3 regions of the Oceanicaulis alexandrii DSM 11625 genome follow, and region 1 is predicted to be linked to each of the others. Evidence: predicted binding sites of a transcription regulator. Region 1 holds the regulator's gene; each other region holds the start of a gene.
The links. Region 1 encodes LexA, which represses DNA repair genes until DNA is damaged. Its sites were predicted from a motif close to ATGTTCCNCTTGTGTTCC; they were not measured.

Region 1 (5,995 bases):
CGCCGCACTGGATGATCTGAAAGGCGGCGAACCTGAAGAGAACGCTCAGGCGATCCGAGACCTCCTGAAGGGCGCGCAAGGCCCCTATCGCGATATCGTCCTGATCAACGCCGCCGCCGCGCTGAAGCTCGCAGGCTTGGCTGAAGACCTGAAGACCGGCGCGGAACTGGCTGGCGCAGCGATTGATGACGGCCGCGCGCAAGCTGCGCTCGACGCCCTTGTCACAGCCAGCAACGCCTAAGCGCTTAAACCTTGAAGAGAACACGCCCGATGAGCGACGTCCTGAACCGAATTGAAGCCTACAAGCGCGCCGATATCGCCGAGCGCAAGGCCGCGCTCTCCTATGAAGCGGTCTGCGAGCGCGCCCAGCAGGCGAGCCCGGTCCGCGGCTTCAAGGCGGCGTTGGAGCGCGATGCGACCGAGCATGGGCTAAGCCTGATCGCGGAAGTGAAGAAAGCCAGCCCGTCCAAGGGCCTGATCCGCGAAGACTTCAACCCGCCCATACTCGCCAAAGCCTATGAAGACGGGGGCGCAAGCTGCCTGTCTGTTCTGACCGACGCGCCCAGCTTTCAGGGCCATGATGACTATCTGGTCGCGGCGCGCGCGGCGGTGTCTTTGCCGGTCCTGCGCAAGGATTTTCTCTACGACCCCTGGCAAGTCGCCGAATCACGCGCGCTGGGCGCGGATTGCATCCTGGTGATTCTCGCCAGCGTTGATGATTCCCTCGCCGCCGCGCTGATCGAGGAAGCGTTCAAATGGAATATGGATGCGTTGGTCGAAGTGCATGACGCCGCCGAAATGAAACGCGCTCTGGCCCTCCCCAGCCCGCTTGTGGGGGTAAACAACCGCAATCTGCGCACCTTCGAAACCTCACTGGAAACCTTTGAAACTCTTGCCCCTATGGTGGGTGATGACAGGCTTCTGGTGGCGGAAAGCGGCATCTTCACCCGTGACGACGCTGTCAGATTGCAGCACGCTGGCGCGAAGTCTCTGCTGGTCGGTGAAAGCCTGATGCGGCAGGACGATGTCACCGCGGCGACGCGCACCCTTATGGGGCTCTAAACGCGTCGCAGCTTCACTTGACGTTAAGACGGAACATGCATAGAACACTTTTAGTAAGTTTCTATTTTGTTCCAAGAGGCGACCATGCTGACCAAAAAGCAGCACGAGCTTTTGCTCTACATCAACAAGCGTCTGTCTGAAGACGGCGTGTCGCCTTCCTTTGACGAAATGAAAGAAGCGCTCAACCTCGCCTCCAAGTCCGGCGTGCATCGACTGGTCAGCGCTCTGGAAGAACGCGGATTCATCCGTCGGCTGGCCCACCGGGCGCGCGCTCTGGAAGTGCTGAAGCTGCCGCAAACCGGCGCTCCCGCGTCAGCGCCTGCCTCCAATGTGGTGAAAGCGCCCTTCGGCGCCCCCGCTCACGAAGAGAGCATTCAGGGCGTGGACGTGCCGGTTCTGGGCCGAATCGCAGCCGGCGTGCCGATTGAGGCGATCCAGCATGAAACCGACCGCTTGCCCGTCCCGGCGAACATGATTTCCGGCGGCGAGCATTTCGCGCTGGAAGTGCATGGCGATTCCATGATCGACGCCGGCATTCTCGACGGCGATCTGGTGGTGATCAAACGCGGCGACACCGCCAATAGCGGCGATATCGTTGTCGCCCTCGTCCATGACGAAGAAGCCACGCTGAAAAAGCTGCGCAAGAAGGGCGGTTCCATCGCTCTGGAAGCGGCGAACCCGGCCTATGAAACCCGCATTTTCGGCCCGAACGAGGTCAAGGTGCAGGGGCGTCTGGTCGGCTTGATCCGGCGCTATCACTAGGCGCGCTGATTTGCGCGGTTTAGTATTGTCGCTCGGGGCTTCGCCCGATCAGGACAGCACAGACCATGACAGATCAGACCGCGCTCAGCTTTGACCTTTATTGGTCGTTTCGAAGCCCCTACAGCTATATCGCAGCACAGCGCCTGCTGGCCCTGCGCGATCAATACGGCTTCACGCTCAATGTCCGTATTGTGCGCCCATTGGCGGTGCGCAGCCCTGAGTTCTTCGAAGAACGCGATTCGCGCTGGATCCATTATGTGCTCATTGATGTGGCGCGCGAGGCGGAACGCCTGGGTCTGCCCATCAGCGCGCCTTCGCCCGATCCGATCGCTCAGGATCTAGGCACACTGAAGATCGCCCCTGAACAGCCGCGCATCACCTATCTCAACCGACTGGGCGTTCTGGCCACGCAAACCGGCGACGGGCTGGCGTATATCGCCGCCGCCAGCCGGCGCATCTGGGGCGGCGCAAGCGCGGGCTATGAAACACCCTGGACCGATGACGGCGCGCTGGATGAAGCCGCTCACAAGGCTGGACTGGACCCGGACTGGCTGAATGCCGAAGCGGACGCCCAATCCGACCAGATTGACGCCCAGATCCTCGAAAACGAAGCCAATCAGGATGCGGCGGGTCATTGGGGCGTGCCGCTGATGGTGTTTAACGGCGAACCTTTCTTTGGTCAGGACCGCATCGACGCCCTGCTCTGGCGCATGTCTCAATCCGGGCTCAAGCTTCAATAAGCTAGCTGCCCTGCGCGCCGCCCCATAAACGGCCCTGCCGGGCCTGCTCGGCGCCGCGCATGCGGACCACCCGGCCCTCATGCACCCAGAACTCCAGCCCGCCGAGTTCGGCGCGCGCCGGGTCATCTAACAGCAAGGCTGCACAGCGGCGCTTACGCCAGGCGGAGACGACCCCGTCAAAGACGATCAGATCCGCCTGGTCGCAATCATCCTCTAGCGCCTCGGGATTATCCGTGACGGCGAGCAGCAAGCCTTCCGCGGTGCGCCCCGTGCATCCCAGAGAGTCGCAGGCCAGCGCCGCACGTTCCGGGCGATAGCTCGCTCCGGTGCGTTGCAGGAAGACGCGCGCATCAAACCGGCCCCGCCTGCGGTCACTGACGGTGAAGGCGTCTCCCGCCCCCTCAAACCGCGCCAGCACCACGCCGCCATCCGTAATCATCATCTGCGGCGGCGCCTGCACCATGAAAAGCGCCAAGGCGGCGCAAACCAGCACACCGCCGCCCAGCCGCATCCACCCCAGCCCGATCACCAGACAGGCGAAACCCAGACCGTACAGCGCCAGCAACGCGGGATCTGCGGCGTTGGCGCCCACCACCGCCCCTTCAAGCGTTGACGCCCAATACGCCACGTCCAGAACCCGGCGCAGCCCTTGGTCCATGATCCATAGAAACGGGCCTTCCAGCCCAATCACCGAAAACAGGAGCGCCGCGCCGCCCGCCGGCATCACCCAGAACGTAAAAAGCGGCATGGCCGCCAGATTGGCCAAAAGCCCATAAGCGGCCATGCGCTGGAAATGAAACACCGCAAACGCGCCGGTCGCCGACCCCGCGATCAGGGATGTGGCGCTCAAGCCGGCTATCGCGTCCTTGAGCTTGGCGAGGATCGAGGTTGAGCCGCCGCCCTCGGGACGCCAGCGACGATAAACGTCAAAGCTGGCGATCAACGCCGCAACAGCGGCGAAGCTCATCTGAAACCCCGGTTCGATGACGCTTTCAGGCGTGATGAGGATGATGAAAATGGCGGCCAGCGCCAAAGACCGCATGGAAAAGGCCTGCCGGTCGCACAAGACGCCGACCAGCACCACGAACGCCATGATATAGGCGCGCTGGGTGGACACCGCAGCGCCTGACACCACCAGATAGAGGCTCGCCGCGACCAACGCGCCCAGGGCTGCGGGCTTTCGCGGATCATTCCCGCGCGCCCAAGGCTCCCATGCGGCGAAGATCAGGCGGATCAGCCAATAAGCGCCGCCGGCGAACAAGGCCATGTGGAGCCCGGAAATCGCCAGAATATGGCCCAGACCCGACAGGCGCAGGGCCTCTGCATCCTCAAAGGACACGCGCGCCCGCTCCCCGGTCAGCAAGGCCGCCGCCACGGCGCCGGTGCGCGACCCGGCCCCCGCCTGCAATCGCTCAGACAAGCGCCAGCGAAACCGCGCCAGATCCAGAATTCGCGGTCTGGGCGCGGCGATCTCGGCGGGCTCCAGATCGGAGATCGCGTATCCCGTCAAACCGATCTGATCAAACCAGGCCGCTCGGCCCGGGTCATACCCGCCTGCGGCCACGGGCGCTGACGGCCGCGACAGGCGGGCGCGCACTTGGATGGCGTCGCCGGGTTCAAAAGCGCCCAGCCCCGCCCGGACCCGCACGCGTACAGGCGGGGTCTCGGCGTGTTCCAGCTCATGGACCCGGATCAACAGGCGCGCACGCCCATCCAGTCGCTCCACGCGTTCGATCCAGCCCGTCACTTGCGCGCTGCGTTCGCTGACATAGCGCTCCAGCGGCGGCGGCGCCAACGCATGGCTGCGATGCCCCGCGAGAACAAAGCCCAGACAGATGCAGCCAAGAAGAACCCAGACATACAGCGTGCTGACATCACGGCGCACGCTCCAGCCCAGCCCACAAAGCGCGGTGATAATTACGCCTGTCAGGACCGGAATTCCTCCCGGTTCAACCGGCCAGGAGAAGTAAGCCGCGGATCCCACCGCAAGCGCGACCGGCGCCCATAAGATCAGCCGGTATGGATCAGGTGCATTCACAGTCAACGGGGCGCCCAGCCCGGCGAGCATCGCCTGGCGCAGGGCGGGACTTTCCCCTGTGGGTGGAAACTTGAAAGACTTCACACCTTCATTTTGGCGTGAACATCAGGCTGAGGCTATGACGGATGCGGTTTGGCGTGCTAAAGAGCACGACCCTTCGCACTGCAGCATGAATTCGCAATTGCAAGATCATATGAAAATCATCACCCGGTTCGCGCCGTCCCCGACTGGCTACCTGCATATTGGCGGCGCTCGCACCGCGTTGTTCAACGCGCTGTTTGCGCGGGCGAATGGCGGCGAATTCAAGCTGCGCATTGAAGACACCGATCGCGCCCGCTCAACTGACGAGACGGTTCAGGCGATCGTGGACGGCCTGAGCTGGCTGGGCCTGGAGTGGGATGGCGAGACCGTCTCCCAATTCGCCCGCGCGGACCGCCACCGTGAAATTGTGGACGCGCTGATCGAAAAAGGCGCGGCGTTCCGGTGCTATTGCACGGCGGAAGAAACAGAGGCCCTGCGCGAACAGGCCTTCGCTGAAGGCCGGGCGCTGCGTTCGCCCTGGCGCGACCGCGCCTTGTCCGAAGCGCCTGCAGACGCGCCTTTCGTCGTGCGCTTTCGCGCCTCGGACACCGACACGGTGATCGAGGATGCGGTTCAGGGACAAGTGCGCTGGGGCGCCAAGGAATTTGACGATCTCGTGCTTCTGCGCGGTGACGGCAATCCCACCTATAATCTCGCCGTCGTGGTCGATGATCATGATATGGGCGTCACCCACATCATTCGCGGCGATGACCACCTGGTGAACGCTGGCCGACAGGCCCAGATCTATAATGCGCTGGGCTGGGACATTCCGGTCTTCGCCCATATCCCGCTGATTCACGGGCCGGACGGCAAGAAACTGTCCAAGCGCCATGGCGCGCTGGGCGTGGAAGCGTATCGCGACATGGGCTATTTGCCCGAGGGCCTGCGCAATTATCTGCTGCGGCTCGGCTGGTCCAAAGGGGACCAGGAATACTTCACCGACGCTGAAATGGTTGAAGCCTTTGACCTCAAAGGCCTCGGCAAAGCCCCGGCGCGGCTGGATTTCGACAAGATGTCCAGCGTCAACGCCTGGCATATGAAGCGCGCCGAAGATGCGCGTTTGACCGATCTGTTGTGGGATCGCCTTGAAGGCCGCAAAGATGTGCGGCTGGATGATCAGGCGAAAGTCTGGGTGTCTTCAGCGATGAAAGTGCTGAAAGAACGGGCGGCCACCCTCGCAGAACTGGAAGATCAGACCTATTTCCTCATCCGTCCGCGCCCGATCGAGTTGACGGGCAAAGCCGCAAAGGCGCTCAAGGATGACGCCAAGGCGCTTTTATCGCGCCTTGCAGAGGTTTTACGGGTTACGCCA
Region 2 (5,995 bases), 530 kb from region 1:
CAGAAGCCGCTCAACCTCAGCCAAAATCACATCCCAGGCCGGCGCGGTCGGGTCGATCAGCTCGAAATGCCCGGCGTTCTCCAGCGTCACTTCAGTGACCGTATCGCCTGCCGCTTGCGCCTCTTGCGCATAAGCCGCTCCGAACTGCGGCGGCACAATGGGGTCGAGCGCGCCGGAAATGATCACCTGCTCCACTTGCATGGGCAAAAGCTGATCGGGCGAGGTGTCGGCATAAGGCGCCGCGCCGGGATGACCCGCGATCAGCGCGTCCACGGTGTCGGGTTCGCCGCAGCGGCCGGGGCCTTCGGCGCGGTACAATTCAAGATCATTGATGCCAGCGAGCGTTATGACGCCGTTGGGCATGAACGGGTCTTCCACGTAAAGCGGTGTGTCCTGCAGCTGGCCGCGCGCGGCGGCCCATAGCGCCAGATGCCCGCCCGCGGAATGGCCCATCAGGACCGTGCGCTCAAGATCAATGGGATAGGTCTCGGCCAGCGTCCGCACATAGTCGGTCGCCATCGCCACGCTCTCAAACGTGCCCGGATAGCCGCCCGTCTCATGACCGAGGCGCGGATAGGTGAGGTTCCACACAGCGATGCCGCGCGCCTTTAGGTCCGCGTTGAGCTGGTCTTGAAGGATGGTGCCCGGAATAGCCGCCTGCCAGCAGCCGCCATGGATCATGATCACCAGCGGGAAAGGGCCGTCGCCCTCTGGAAGCCACAGCTCGCCATACTGCTCTTCGCCTTGGCCGTATTCGATGCGGGCGTCAGCGGACGCGCGCTCACGGTCGAGAAGGTCGCGCCAGCTGATTGGGCGGGCGTCAGCATGCAGGTCTTGAGCCAGCGTGGGTGCAGTGACGAGGAGGGCGGCGGTAAGGCTGAGGGCGAGGCGCATGGGCGTATCCGGTTCTGTTTTCAGTATTCTATCCTGAAACCCCGGGCGAGCGTAGCGAAGACCCGGGGCCTCCCTCAGGATATGGCGCTATACTCTGTCATAATTCTGGCTCTCCCTGCGGTCAGCCTAGAACTTAGGAGGGAGTATGACGCGCGCCTGGGTCTACATGCTGAGCAATCGGCCTGGTGGCGTGCTCTATACAGGCATGTGCAACGCTGATCTCCGACGGCGGATGTGGGAGCATCGCCAAAGCGGCGGATCTTCCTTCGCTGACAAATACAACTGCAAGCGTCTGGTCTGGTTCGCTGCGTTCTCGGACGTGACCGCAGCCGCCGAGCACGAGCGTCGGATGAAGCGCTGGAAAAGAGCGTGGAAGGTCGAGCTGATCGAGCAGGCCAATCCGGACTGGAGAGATTTGTATTCGGAAATCTCGGGCTGAGTGCTCAAAGGTGCGCGCTGTATTCTGAGAGAGGCCCCGGCTCAAGGCCGGGGATTCAAGCTCTTTACAGAATTGAATTCCCGGCCGACCGAAGGGAGAGCCGGGACGTCAGGCAGAAAAGGGTAATAGATACGAAGACACGCCTAAGGCGCCTCTTCCACAAAGCTCGCCACCACCTTCTTCAGGCCGGCCTTGTCGAAGGCCACGCTGAGCTTGGCGCCGTCGGCGGTTTTCACCGTGCCATAGCCGAATTTCTGGTGGAAGACGCGGTCGCCGGGCTTCCATTTGGAGGTTCCGCCCACCGAGCTTGAGTCGATGAGGGTGGCCTGACCCTCGATGACGCCGGGATCAGGGCGGCGGCCCGACGCCTTGCTGGCCTGAAAGCGTTTCCAGCCGGGGCTTTCATAGCTGGACTTGAAGGGATCGGCGGCTTCCGCCACGCCCTCAAAGCCGGGCCCGGCATCGTAATAGCCGGTCTCCGATTGCGCCTCGCAATGCTCATGCGGCATTTCGTCGATGAAGCGCGAGGGCAGCACGGATTGCCAGCGACCAAAGATCATCCGGTTGGCGGTGAAGCTGATGATCGCGCGCTGGCGGGCGCGGGTGATGCCCACATAGGCGAGGCGGCGTTCTTCTTCCAAAGCCGCCGTGCCGCCCTCATCCATGGAGCGTTGGGAGGGGAAGACGGTTTCTTCCCAGCCCGGCAGGAAGACCAGCGGAAATTCGAGTCCCTTGGCGGCGTGCAACGTCATGATGGAGACCTCGTCGCCATCTTCCTTGCGGTCGGCGTCCGACACCAGGGCGATGTGCTCAAGGAAGGCTTCCAGGCTGTCAAACTCGCCCATGGAACGGACGAGTTCTTTCAGGTTGTCGAGCCGGCCGGCGGCTTGCGGGCTCTTGTCCTCGCGCCACATGGCCGTGTAGCCGCTCTCATCGAGGATCACTTCCGCCAGTTCGTCATGGCGCATGGTCTCTGACTGCTCGGCCCAGCGATCCAGATCGCGCAGGAAGGCGATGAGCCCGGTGCGGCCCTTGCCCCTTATCTCGTCGGTCTGGGTCATCAGGCGTGCGGCGGCGGCCATGGACACTTCGGCGCCGCGCGCGGCCATGGCGATCTTCTGAACCGAGGTGTCGCCCACGCCGCGTTTGGGGGTGTTCACCACGCGCTCGAACGCCAGATCATCATCCAGGCTCCGCACCAGCCGCAAATAGGCGAGGGCGTCGCGGATCTCGGCGCGTTCGAAAAAGCGTGGTCCGCCGATCACCTTGTAGGGAAGCCCCAGCATGATGAAGCGGTCTTCAAACGCCCGCATCTGCCACGACGCGCGCACCAGAACGGCGATGTCGGAATGCTGGCCGCCTGAGCGCACATGGCCCTCGATCTCGTCGGCGACAAAGCGCGCTTCGGCCTCGCCGTCCCACAGGCCGGACACCTGGACTTTCTGGCCGGGATCATCCTCGGTCCACAGCGTCTTTCCAAGCCGCGCCTTGTTGGCGGTGATCAGGCCCGCCGCGGCGCCGAGGATATGGCCCGTCGAGCGATAATTGCGTTCGAGGCGAATGACGGTCGCGCCGGGAAAATCCTGTTCAAAGCGCAGGATGTTGTCCACTTCCGCGCCACGCCAGCCATAGATCGACTGGTCGTCATCACCCACGCAGCACACATTGCCTGATCCGCGCGCCAGAAGCCGCAGCCACAGATACTGGGCGACGTTTGTGTCCTGATACTCGTCCACCAGCAAATAGCGGAACTTCCTGTGATAGTCCGCCAGCACATCGTCATGGGTCTGGAAGATGGTGATGTTGTGCAGCAGCAGATCGCCGAAATCACAGGCGTTCAGAACGCTCAGCCGGTCCTGGTAGAGCTTGTAGAGCTTTTGCGCCTTGCCGTCCGCGAAGCTCCATTTGTCCTCTTCAGGGATGCGCTCGGGCGTCTGGGCGCGGTTCTTCCAGCCATCGATCAGGCTGGCGAGATGGCGCGGCGTCCAGCGCTTCGCATCAATCCCCTCGGCCTCGAGGATTTGCTTCAAAAGGCGCAGCTGGTCGTCGGTGTCGAGAATGGTGAAGCTTGATTTCAGGCCTACCAGCTCGGCATGGCGGCGCAGGATCTGCGCGGCGATGGAGTGGAAGGTGCCCAGCCAGGGCAGACCCTCGACCTGTTCGCCGATGATCGCGCCGACGCGGGTCTTCATCTCGCGGGCGGCCTTGTTGGTGAAGGTCACCGACAGGATGTTCCAGGGCTGCGCCTTGCCGGTCGCCAGAATATGCGCCAGCCGCGTGGTCAGCACCCGCGTCTTGCCCGTGCCCGCGCCCGCCAGCACCAGCACGGCGCCGTCCACCGCCTCGACCGCGGCGCGCTGTTCAGGGTTCAACCCGTCCAGATAGGCGGCGTCGGCGCGCGGCGCCCGCGGGGCCGCCTGCTGGGAAAGGGGAACAGAGGACATGACGCACGCTTTCGCAGATCGATTCGCTAAGGAGAACGAAACTAGCACATCCGTTTGCAATGCGTAGGGGCGGCGATGTCATCGGTGTGACGCGCAGGCGCGCCTAGCGATGCTCTTCCTCGTGCCGGGCCTGCAGCGCGGCGGCATAGGCGGCGTGGGCGTCGGCCTTGGTGATGTAGCCCACAATGGGTTGGTCGCCATGGCGGGAGCGGACCTGGGCGCCGTCGAGTTTTTCCGCTGAGAAGAAGCCCATCACCCGGCCCAGATAATCATCGTCATAGACGCAGGATTCATCGAGCTCGCCGGCTGTGTCATGGCTGTCGAGCGGGGTCATGATGTCGCGCGCGCGAATGGTCTGCAAGATGACGCGGGCATCGCCCTGGGTGAGGTCAAAACCGTGGCGCTCCACCTGTTTGTGAAAGAAGCTGCCCTTGGTGACAGACGTGGTGATCACGCTCGCCAGCGACACGCAGACCAATAGCGCGATCGAGGCTTCATAGCTGGCGGTCAGTTCAAACACGATCAGCGTGGTCGACAGCGGCGCGCCCAGCACCGCCCCGCCGACCGCGCCCATGCCGATCACGGCGAAATAGGCCGAGCCTGCGCTGTCCGGGCCGATCAGGGGCGCGACAAGCGCACCATAGAGCGCGCCCAGCATGGCCCCCAGATAAAGCGAAGGCGCAAAGACGCCGCCGCCGAACCGGAACGCCATGGTGGCCATGGTGGCGATCAGCTTCAGCACGATCAGCGCGGCGAGGGTGGCGATGGCGTAGCCGCCCGCCAGAGCGATGGAGGTCGCTTCATAGCCCACGCCCAGCACTTCCGGCGCCAGAACGCCCAGACCGCCAATGACCAGCCCGCCGAAAGGCGGCAGCACCCAGAGCGGGACCGACAGGGCCTGCGCGCGGATGGCGACCAGGCGCGGCGCGTTGAACGACAACATGATGCAGGCGATGGCCACGCCCGCAGACGCCAGCCCCAAGGGGATGATCGCGATGAAGTCAGCGAGACTGGCGGGCGGGATCTCGGGCACTGTGAAGGCCGGGCTGGCGCCGAAATGGATGCGGGACAGGATGGCGCCGATGACGCTGGAGGCCGCCACAGGACCGATCGAGCGCAGGGCGTAATGGCCCAGCACCACTTCAAACGCGAACAGCGCCCCGGCGACAGGGGCGTTGAAGCTGGCGGCCACTGCCGCCGCTGCGCCGCAGGCGAGCATGATGCGCGCGCCCCGGGCGGGCAGGTTCAGGGGCCGGCTGATGAAGCTGGCGAGCGAGGCGCCCAGATGCACCGACGGGCCTTCACGTCCGGTCGAGCCGCCAGCGCCGACGGAGACGGCGTTGATCAGGGCGGACCAGAGGCCGGGCAGAAGCGGCATCTTCCCGCCCTGCGCCGCGCGCGCTTCCATGACGTCTGCGACGCCCTCGGCGCGAGTTTCGGGCAGCCAGTTGGTTTTCAGACCCACATACAGGAGCAGGGAGACGATGCAGCCGCCGGCCACCGGCGCCAGGATGATGTGATGGACCGGCAGGCCAGAGGCCGTGCTGGCCAGGCGTTCTGAAAACTCGCCGAAAGCGACGAACTGCACGGACTGGATCGCCAGCCGCAAGCCGATGGCGGCGTAGCCCGCCACCACGCCCACCACCAGCGCCAGCAGCCAGAGCGCCGGTGAGCGTCCATCGGCGAAACTGTTCTTCAGATACCGAAACAGCTTGTCGAACGGCGATGGCGGCGGCGGGTTGATGGCGGTGCTCATGCCATCTTCAAACCCCGCGCGGGCTATGGCGTCAACTGCGGATCAATCCTGACCTGCGCTGAGCGCGCGATTGAGCGCCCAGACCCGGCAGGCGCTCGACAGGGGCTGGTCGGGCTCGCGACTCTCGTCGATCGAGGTCACGAGCCCGGCCAGCGATCCGCCGACAACGCTCAGCTCCTTATCGATCACGGACCAGAATTCCGGCTCCAGAGCCAGAGAGGTCGCGTGTCCTTTCAAGGTGACTGAACGTTTCTTGAGCATGGTGTTTAGGCCAGTTCTTTCAGCGCTTCGGCGTTGAAGTCTTCAAGTTCGTCAAAACGGCCGTCCTTGACCTTGCGCGCCCAGGCGTAGTCAGAGAGCAGCGCACGGCCGACGCCGACCAGTTCGAACTCGCCCGCGTCCAGACGTTCGATCAGCTTGTCGAGGCCGGACTTTTCAGAGGCTTCCCCCATAAAGGCGCCA
Region 3 (5,995 bases), 270 kb from region 1:
GACGATCATCTACACCATCGTCCTGACGGTCTCGTCGGGCGAGACCGACCCGCTGGCCGCTCAACGGGCGCTGAACGAGAACACGTTGACGGTGCTGCTGCCGCTGATGCTGTTGCAGTTCATCGCCTGGGCGATCATGACGCTGATGTGGGTGAAGCTGTTTGAACGTCGCCCGCTCTCGACGATCGGCCTTGAGGGACGGGGCTTTTTCGGGCGCTACATTCTGGGCTTGCCGCTGGGCGTGTTTCTTGTGGTCTTGGTCAGCGTTGTCGCGGCCCTGTTGGGCATGGGCGCCAGCACTGGCGCCGCCGATAATCTGGGGGCGATGGAGATCAGCCGCGCCGTCACCCAGACCGCCCTGATCGGCTATGCGGCGCTGTTCGTGGGCTTTCTCATCCAGGGCGGGGTGGAAGAGCTGGTCTTTCGCGGCTGGCTGATGAGCGCGCTGACCGCGCGCTGGGGCAAGCCTGTCGGCGTCTTTGTCGCCAGCTTCGCCTTCGCGCTGTTACACGCCCATGTCTTCATCTCGGGGCTGATGTTCGGCGTGCTGGCGCTGTCGGGAATCGGACTGACCGGCCTCGTCTTCTCGCTGACCGCACTGTGGCGGCGCTCCATCGTCGAGGCCGCCGCCGCCCATGGCGCGTTCAACGCCGTCGCCGTCATCGCGCCCACCTTCGCGCTTCTGGCGTCCGATCCCGATCAGACGATCAAGACCGCTGTCGCCCAGGTGTTCAGCTCCGCAACCGGCCTGGCCGGTGCGGATTCCGTCAGTCTGGGCCCGGAAACCTACGCCCAGCTCATCGCCATGGGCGGGTTGAGCGCACTGATGCTGGCGGGTTTGGTGCTGCGCGGGCGGAAGGGATAGGCGCTCAGAGAAAGCGCCCAGCTTTACCCCGCCAGCTTCTTCTGACGCGCCACATCCCGCTCCAGAAGCGGTTTGAGATAGCGGCCGGTCCAGCTGGCATCCACCTCGGCGACCTGTTCGGGCGTGCCGCAGGCGACGATCTCGCCGCCACCCGAGCCGCCTTCCGGGCCCAGGTCCAGCAGCCAGTCTGCGGTCTTGATGACATCGAGATTGTGCTCGATGACGATCACCGTATTGCCCTGATCGACCAACTCGTGAAGCACTTCGAGGAGCTTGCGCACGTCCTCGAAATGGAGGCCCGTAGTGGGCTCGTCGAGGATGTAGAGCGTCTTGCCGGTGGAACGCTTGGCGAGCTCTTTGGACAGCTTCACCCGCTGGGCTTCGCCGCCTGATAGTTGGGTCGCGGGCTGGCCGACCTTGAGATAGCTCAGCCCCACTTGTTTCAGCGTCTCCATCTTGTCGCGCACGGACGGGACGGCCTTGAAGAAGTCGGCGGCCTCCTCGACGGTCATGTCGAGCACGTCGGCGATGGATTTGCCCTTGAAGGTCACTTCCAGCGTCTCGCGGTTGAACCGTGCGCCATGACACACATCGCACTCCACATAGACGTCGGGCAGGAAGTGCATCTCGATCTTCACCACGCCATCGCCCTGGCACGCCTCGCAGCGCCCGCCTTTGACGTTGAAGGAGAAGCGGCCCGGCTTGTAGCCGCGCGTCTGGGATTCAGGCAGGGAGGCGAACCAGTCGCGGATCGGGGTGAAGGCGCCGGTATAGGTGGCGGGGTTGGACCGCGGGGTGCGCCCGATCGGGCTCTGGTCGATGTCGATGATCTTGTCGACCTGGTCGAGCCCTTCCACCGTGTCATGGGGCAGGGGCACGGCGGAGGCCTTGTTCAGGCGCCGCGCCGCCGCCTTGTAGAGCGTCTCGATGGTCAGGGTGGATTTGCCGCCGCCCGAAACCCCGGTCACACACGTCATCACGCCCAGCGGATAGGCGGCGTCGATGTTCTGAAGATTGTTGCCGGAGGCGCCCTTCACGGTGACGGCGCGGTTCAGGTCCACCGGGCGGCGCTGTTCCGGCACCGGCACCATGCGCTTGCCGGACATGTACTGACCGGTCAGCGATTTGGGGTTCGCGGCGATCTCCGCCGGCGTGCCGGCCGCGATCACTTCGCCGCCATGAACGCCCGCGGCGGGTCCGAGGTCGACCACATAATCGGCCGTCTCGATGGCTTCCTCGTCATGCTCGACCACCAGCACGGTATTGCCCAGATCGCGAAGGCCGCGCAGGGAATCCAGAAGCCGCGTATTGTCGCGCTGGTGCAGGCCGATGGACGGCTCATCCAGCACATAGAGGACGCCAGTCAGGCCCGAGCCGATCTGGCTGGCCAGACGAATACGCTGGCTCTCCCCGCCCGACAGCGTGCCAGAGGCGCGGCTGAGCGTGAGATAATCCAGGCCCACATCGACCAGGAATCTCAGGCGGTCCCGGATTTCCTTCAGGATGCGCCGGGCGATCTCCTGATCCTTGGCCGACAGCGTGTCTTCCACCGCTTCAAACCAGCGCAGCGCCGCCTTGATGGATTTCTCCCCGGCGATGGAGATGTCTGCGCCGTCGATCTTCACCGCTAGCGCTTCGGGCTTCAGGCGCTTGCCGTCGCACACATCACAGGGCTGGGCGGACTGAAAGCGCGCCAGATCCTCGCGCACCCAGCTGGAGTCCGTCTCGCGCCAGCGCCGCTGCAGGTTCGGCATCACCCCTTCAAACGCCTTGGAGGTGGTGAACTGGCGCAGCCCGTCTTCGTAGGTGAACTTGATCTTGTCCTTGGTGCCGTGCAGCACGATCTTGCGAAAGCTCGCGTCCAGATCGCGCCAGGGCGTGTACATGCTGGCGCCGTAATGGTCTGCGATCGCTTGCAAGGTTTGCTGGTAGAGCTTGGAGGTCGCCCGGCTCCACGGCGCAATGGCGCCGTCATAGAGCGACTTGTCGCGGTCAGGGACCACCATGTCCTCGTCAAACTCCAGGCTCTGACCCAGCCCGTCACAGGCCGGGCAGGCGCCGAACGGATTGTTGAACGAGAACAGGCGCGGCTCGATCTCTTCAATGGTGAAGCCGCTGACCGGGCAGGCGAATTTTTGCGAGAAGATGATCCGCTCGCCGGTTTTATGCTCGCCATGGTCTGACGCGAACTCGGCCATGGCGATGCCGTCGGCAAGACGCAGCGCGGTCTCCAGGCTGTCGGCGAGGCGTTGTTCGAGCCCCTCCTTGGTGACCACCCGGTCCACCACCACGTCGATATCGTGCTTGAATTTCTTGTCGAGCTCGGGCGCGTCTTCCAACGCATAGAACTCGCCATCCACCTTCACGCGCTGGAAGCCTTGCTTCAGCAGCTCGGCGAACTCCTTGCGGTATTCGCCTTTCCGGCCGCGCACGATGGGCGCCAGCAGGTAGAGCCGCGCGCCGTCGTCGAGCGCGGTGGTCTTGTCCACCATCTGAGAGACGGTCTGCGCCGAGATCGGCTCGCCGGTGGCGGGCGAATAGGGCACGCCCACCCGCGCCCAGAGAAGGCGCATATAGTCGTAAATCTCGGTCACCGTGCCCACGGTGGAGCGCGGGTTTTTCGAAGTGGTCTTCTGCTCAATCGAGATGGCGGGCGACAGGCCTTCGATGGAGTCCACATCCGGCTTGCTCATCAGCTCCAGGAACTGGCGCGCATAGGCGGACAGGCTCTCTACATAACGGCGTTGGCCCTCGGCGTAGATGGTGTCGAAGGCGAGCGAGGACTTGCCCGATCCCGACAGCCCCGTGAACACGATCAGCTCGTCACGCGGCAGGTCCACCGACACGCCCTTGAGATTGTGTTCGCGCGCGCCGCGCACGGAAATGGTTTTGAGCTTGTCAGTCATGGATGACGCAAAGTCCTTAGCTGGCGGCCGGGCCGGGCGGGCGTATCGGGCGTTACTTAGGGCTCCGCCGCGTCTCTATCCACCGTATAGGCGCCGACAGCGGCGCCCGGCGATGGACTCAAGGGGCGGGATAGGCTTCGTTAACACCCGACTCGCGCCTTAATTGACGCGCGGAACGGAATGTGAACAAATACGACGCGAAAGACAAGCGGGAGACGCGGTATGGCTGGTTCTGTAAACAAGGTGATCCTGGTGGGCAATCTGGGCGCCGACCCTGAAGTGCGGCGCCTGAATTCCGGCGATCCGGTCGTGAACCTGCGCATCGCCACGTCAGAAAACTGGCGCGACAAGTCCACCGGCGAACGCCGCGAGAAGACCGAATGGCACAACGTCGTCATCTTCAACGACAACCTCGCCAAGGTCGCCGAGAACTATCTCAAGAAGGGCTCGAAGGTTTACATCGAGGGCCAGCTTCAGACCCGCAAATGGCAGGACCGCGACGGCAATGACAAATACACCACCGAAGTGGTGCTGCAGCGCTATCGCGGCGAGTTGACCATGCTGGACGGTCGCGGCGAAGGCGGCGGCGACCGCATGGGCGGCGGCTATAACAACAACCAGATGGACGATCGTTCCGGCGGCGGCCAGGGCGGTTACAATCAGGGCGGTGGGCAAGGCGGTGGTCAGCGCAGCAACGCCCCGCGCGAGGATTTCACCTCCGACACCCTGGACGACGACATCCCGTTCTAGGGGCTCTCATCTGGCCCAGACGAAAAAAGCCCGGCGCAGCGCGCCGGGCTTTTTGCTGTTCATTTGCGACTTCGGCTCAGGGCGTGAACCAGTTGAGCGTCGCGGTGGTCTGGCTGCCGCTGGGCTGGGCCGCGCCGCCGATGGTGGCGATCTGTGATCCCACCGTGACCGCGCCCAGGCCGTGCCGGGGCGTGGGCATGCGGCCCATCTCGGTCCAGGCGTCGGTTTGCGGGTCATAGCGCCAGACCTGGGCGTAGACGCCGCCGCCTGAATTATCAAACCACTCGCCGCCAAACACATAGAGCGCGCCATCGACGCTGGCGGCGGCGAGGCCGCCGGCGCCGCGCGGCCCGGCTTCAGGCTCGGGCAGGGGCGCGCGGGTCTCCCAGCTGTCGCTTTGCGGGTCATAGGCTTCGTGCACGGGCGTGTTGCCGCCGGTCACCGTACGTCCGCCCACCACATGCAGGCGCCCCTCCAGCTCTGCGCCCGCTGCGGAATTGCGCGCGGTGGGGGCGGGGGCTGCGACCGACCAGGTCTGGGCGGCGGGGTCCATGACGATATGGGCGTTGGTGTCGGCGTGGTCTGACCAGGCCTTGTTGGTGAGGCCCGCCGGGCGTCGGCCGGTGACCACATGCAGGCGTCCGTTCAGCGCGACGCAGACCGTCTCGGCATAGGGTTCAGCCATGGCCGGGCCATTGCGCCATTGATTGCGACCGGGATCAAACACCCGAACGCCATTGCTCATCGCCCACATGCCGCCGGTCTGGGCGGTGAAACCTCCGACGGCGTACACTAAGCCCTCAAGGCCCACCAGATTGGGGTGGTGCAGCGGCACGGGCAAGCGCGCACGCTCGCGCCAGCGATCTGCGCCGGGCGCCAATGAGAAAACGCGATCCGAGATGCCGATCCGGCCGCGCCCCACATCGGGGCTCAAACCGCCCGCCACGTAAAGCACGCCCTCAAGGACAGCCGGGTAAATCTCCTGAACCCGCAGGGGCAGGTCTGGCCCTGCGCGCCAGGGCGACGCATCAGCCGTCTGGCCCAGAGCGCGGCCGGGCAGGGTCAGGGACAGGCCGGCGGCGCCGAGCCCGGCCAAAGCAGTCCGCCGTGTCAGCATCAGTGCGCCGCCTCGATCACGCCGCAGACATGGCGTGCGCCGGCGCCGCCAATGGGCTGGGTCGTGTGATCATCTTCATTGTCGTGGATGACGAGGGCGGAGCCGTTATCATCCAGCAAGGCCGGGGCGTCATATTCGCCATTGAGGCTGACGCGGTCCGTGAAGACCTGGGCACGCAGCATGCCGTCCTCATGCACATAGATGTTGGGCAGATCGGCGTTGTCCGGGCCTTCGGGGTTCAGAAGGCCGTGGCTGCGCTCTGACGGGTTGATATGCCCGCCGGAGCTGGTGAAATCCGCGTTCGAGCAATCGCCGATCTGGTGCAGGTGCACGCCATGCCAGCCGACGGCGCTGTCG

Region 2: the regulator LexA is predicted to act here: its motif matches at 3,810-3,827, upstream of G405_RS0103240 (ATP-dependent helicase).
Region 3: the regulator LexA is predicted to act here: its motif matches at 3,944-3,961, upstream of uvrA (excinuclease ABC subunit UvrA).

The regions. Positions count from the first base shown of each region.
Region 1 is NZ_ATUP01000001.1:117,970-123,964, forward strand. Features, by position in the region: gene trpD (anthranilate phosphoribosyltransferase) at 1-241, shown strand, start outside; gene trpC (indole-3-glycerol phosphate synthase TrpC) at 271-1,062, shown strand; gene lexA (transcriptional repressor LexA) at 1,147-1,824, shown strand; gene G405_RS0100580 (2-hydroxychromene-2-carboxylate isomerase) at 1,890-2,564, shown strand; gene G405_RS14615 (ComEC/Rec2 family competence protein) at 2,566-4,686, opposite strand; gene gltX (glutamate--tRNA ligase) at 4,796-5,995, shown strand, end outside.
Region 2 is NZ_ATUP01000001.1:645,942-651,936, reverse strand. Features, by position in the region: gene G405_RS0103250 (alpha/beta hydrolase) at 1-894, opposite strand, end outside; gene G405_RS0103245 (GIY-YIG nuclease family protein) at 1,040-1,333, shown strand; gene G405_RS0103240 (ATP-dependent helicase) at 1,477-3,777, opposite strand; gene G405_RS0103235 (chloride channel protein) at 3,881-5,533, opposite strand; gene G405_RS0103230 (ribbon-helix-helix domain-containing protein) at 5,576-5,794, opposite strand; gene G405_RS0103225 (NADH:flavin oxidoreductase) at 5,800-5,995, opposite strand, start outside.
Region 3 is NZ_ATUP01000001.1:384,496-390,490, reverse strand. Features, by position in the region: gene G405_RS0101930 (CPBP family intramembrane glutamic endopeptidase) at 1-865, shown strand, start outside; gene uvrA (excinuclease ABC subunit UvrA) at 889-3,771, opposite strand; gene ssb (single-stranded DNA-binding protein) at 3,994-4,521, shown strand; gene G405_RS0101915 (Kelch repeat-containing protein) at 4,598-5,638, opposite strand; gene G405_RS0101910 (superoxide dismutase family protein) at 5,638-5,995, opposite strand, start outside.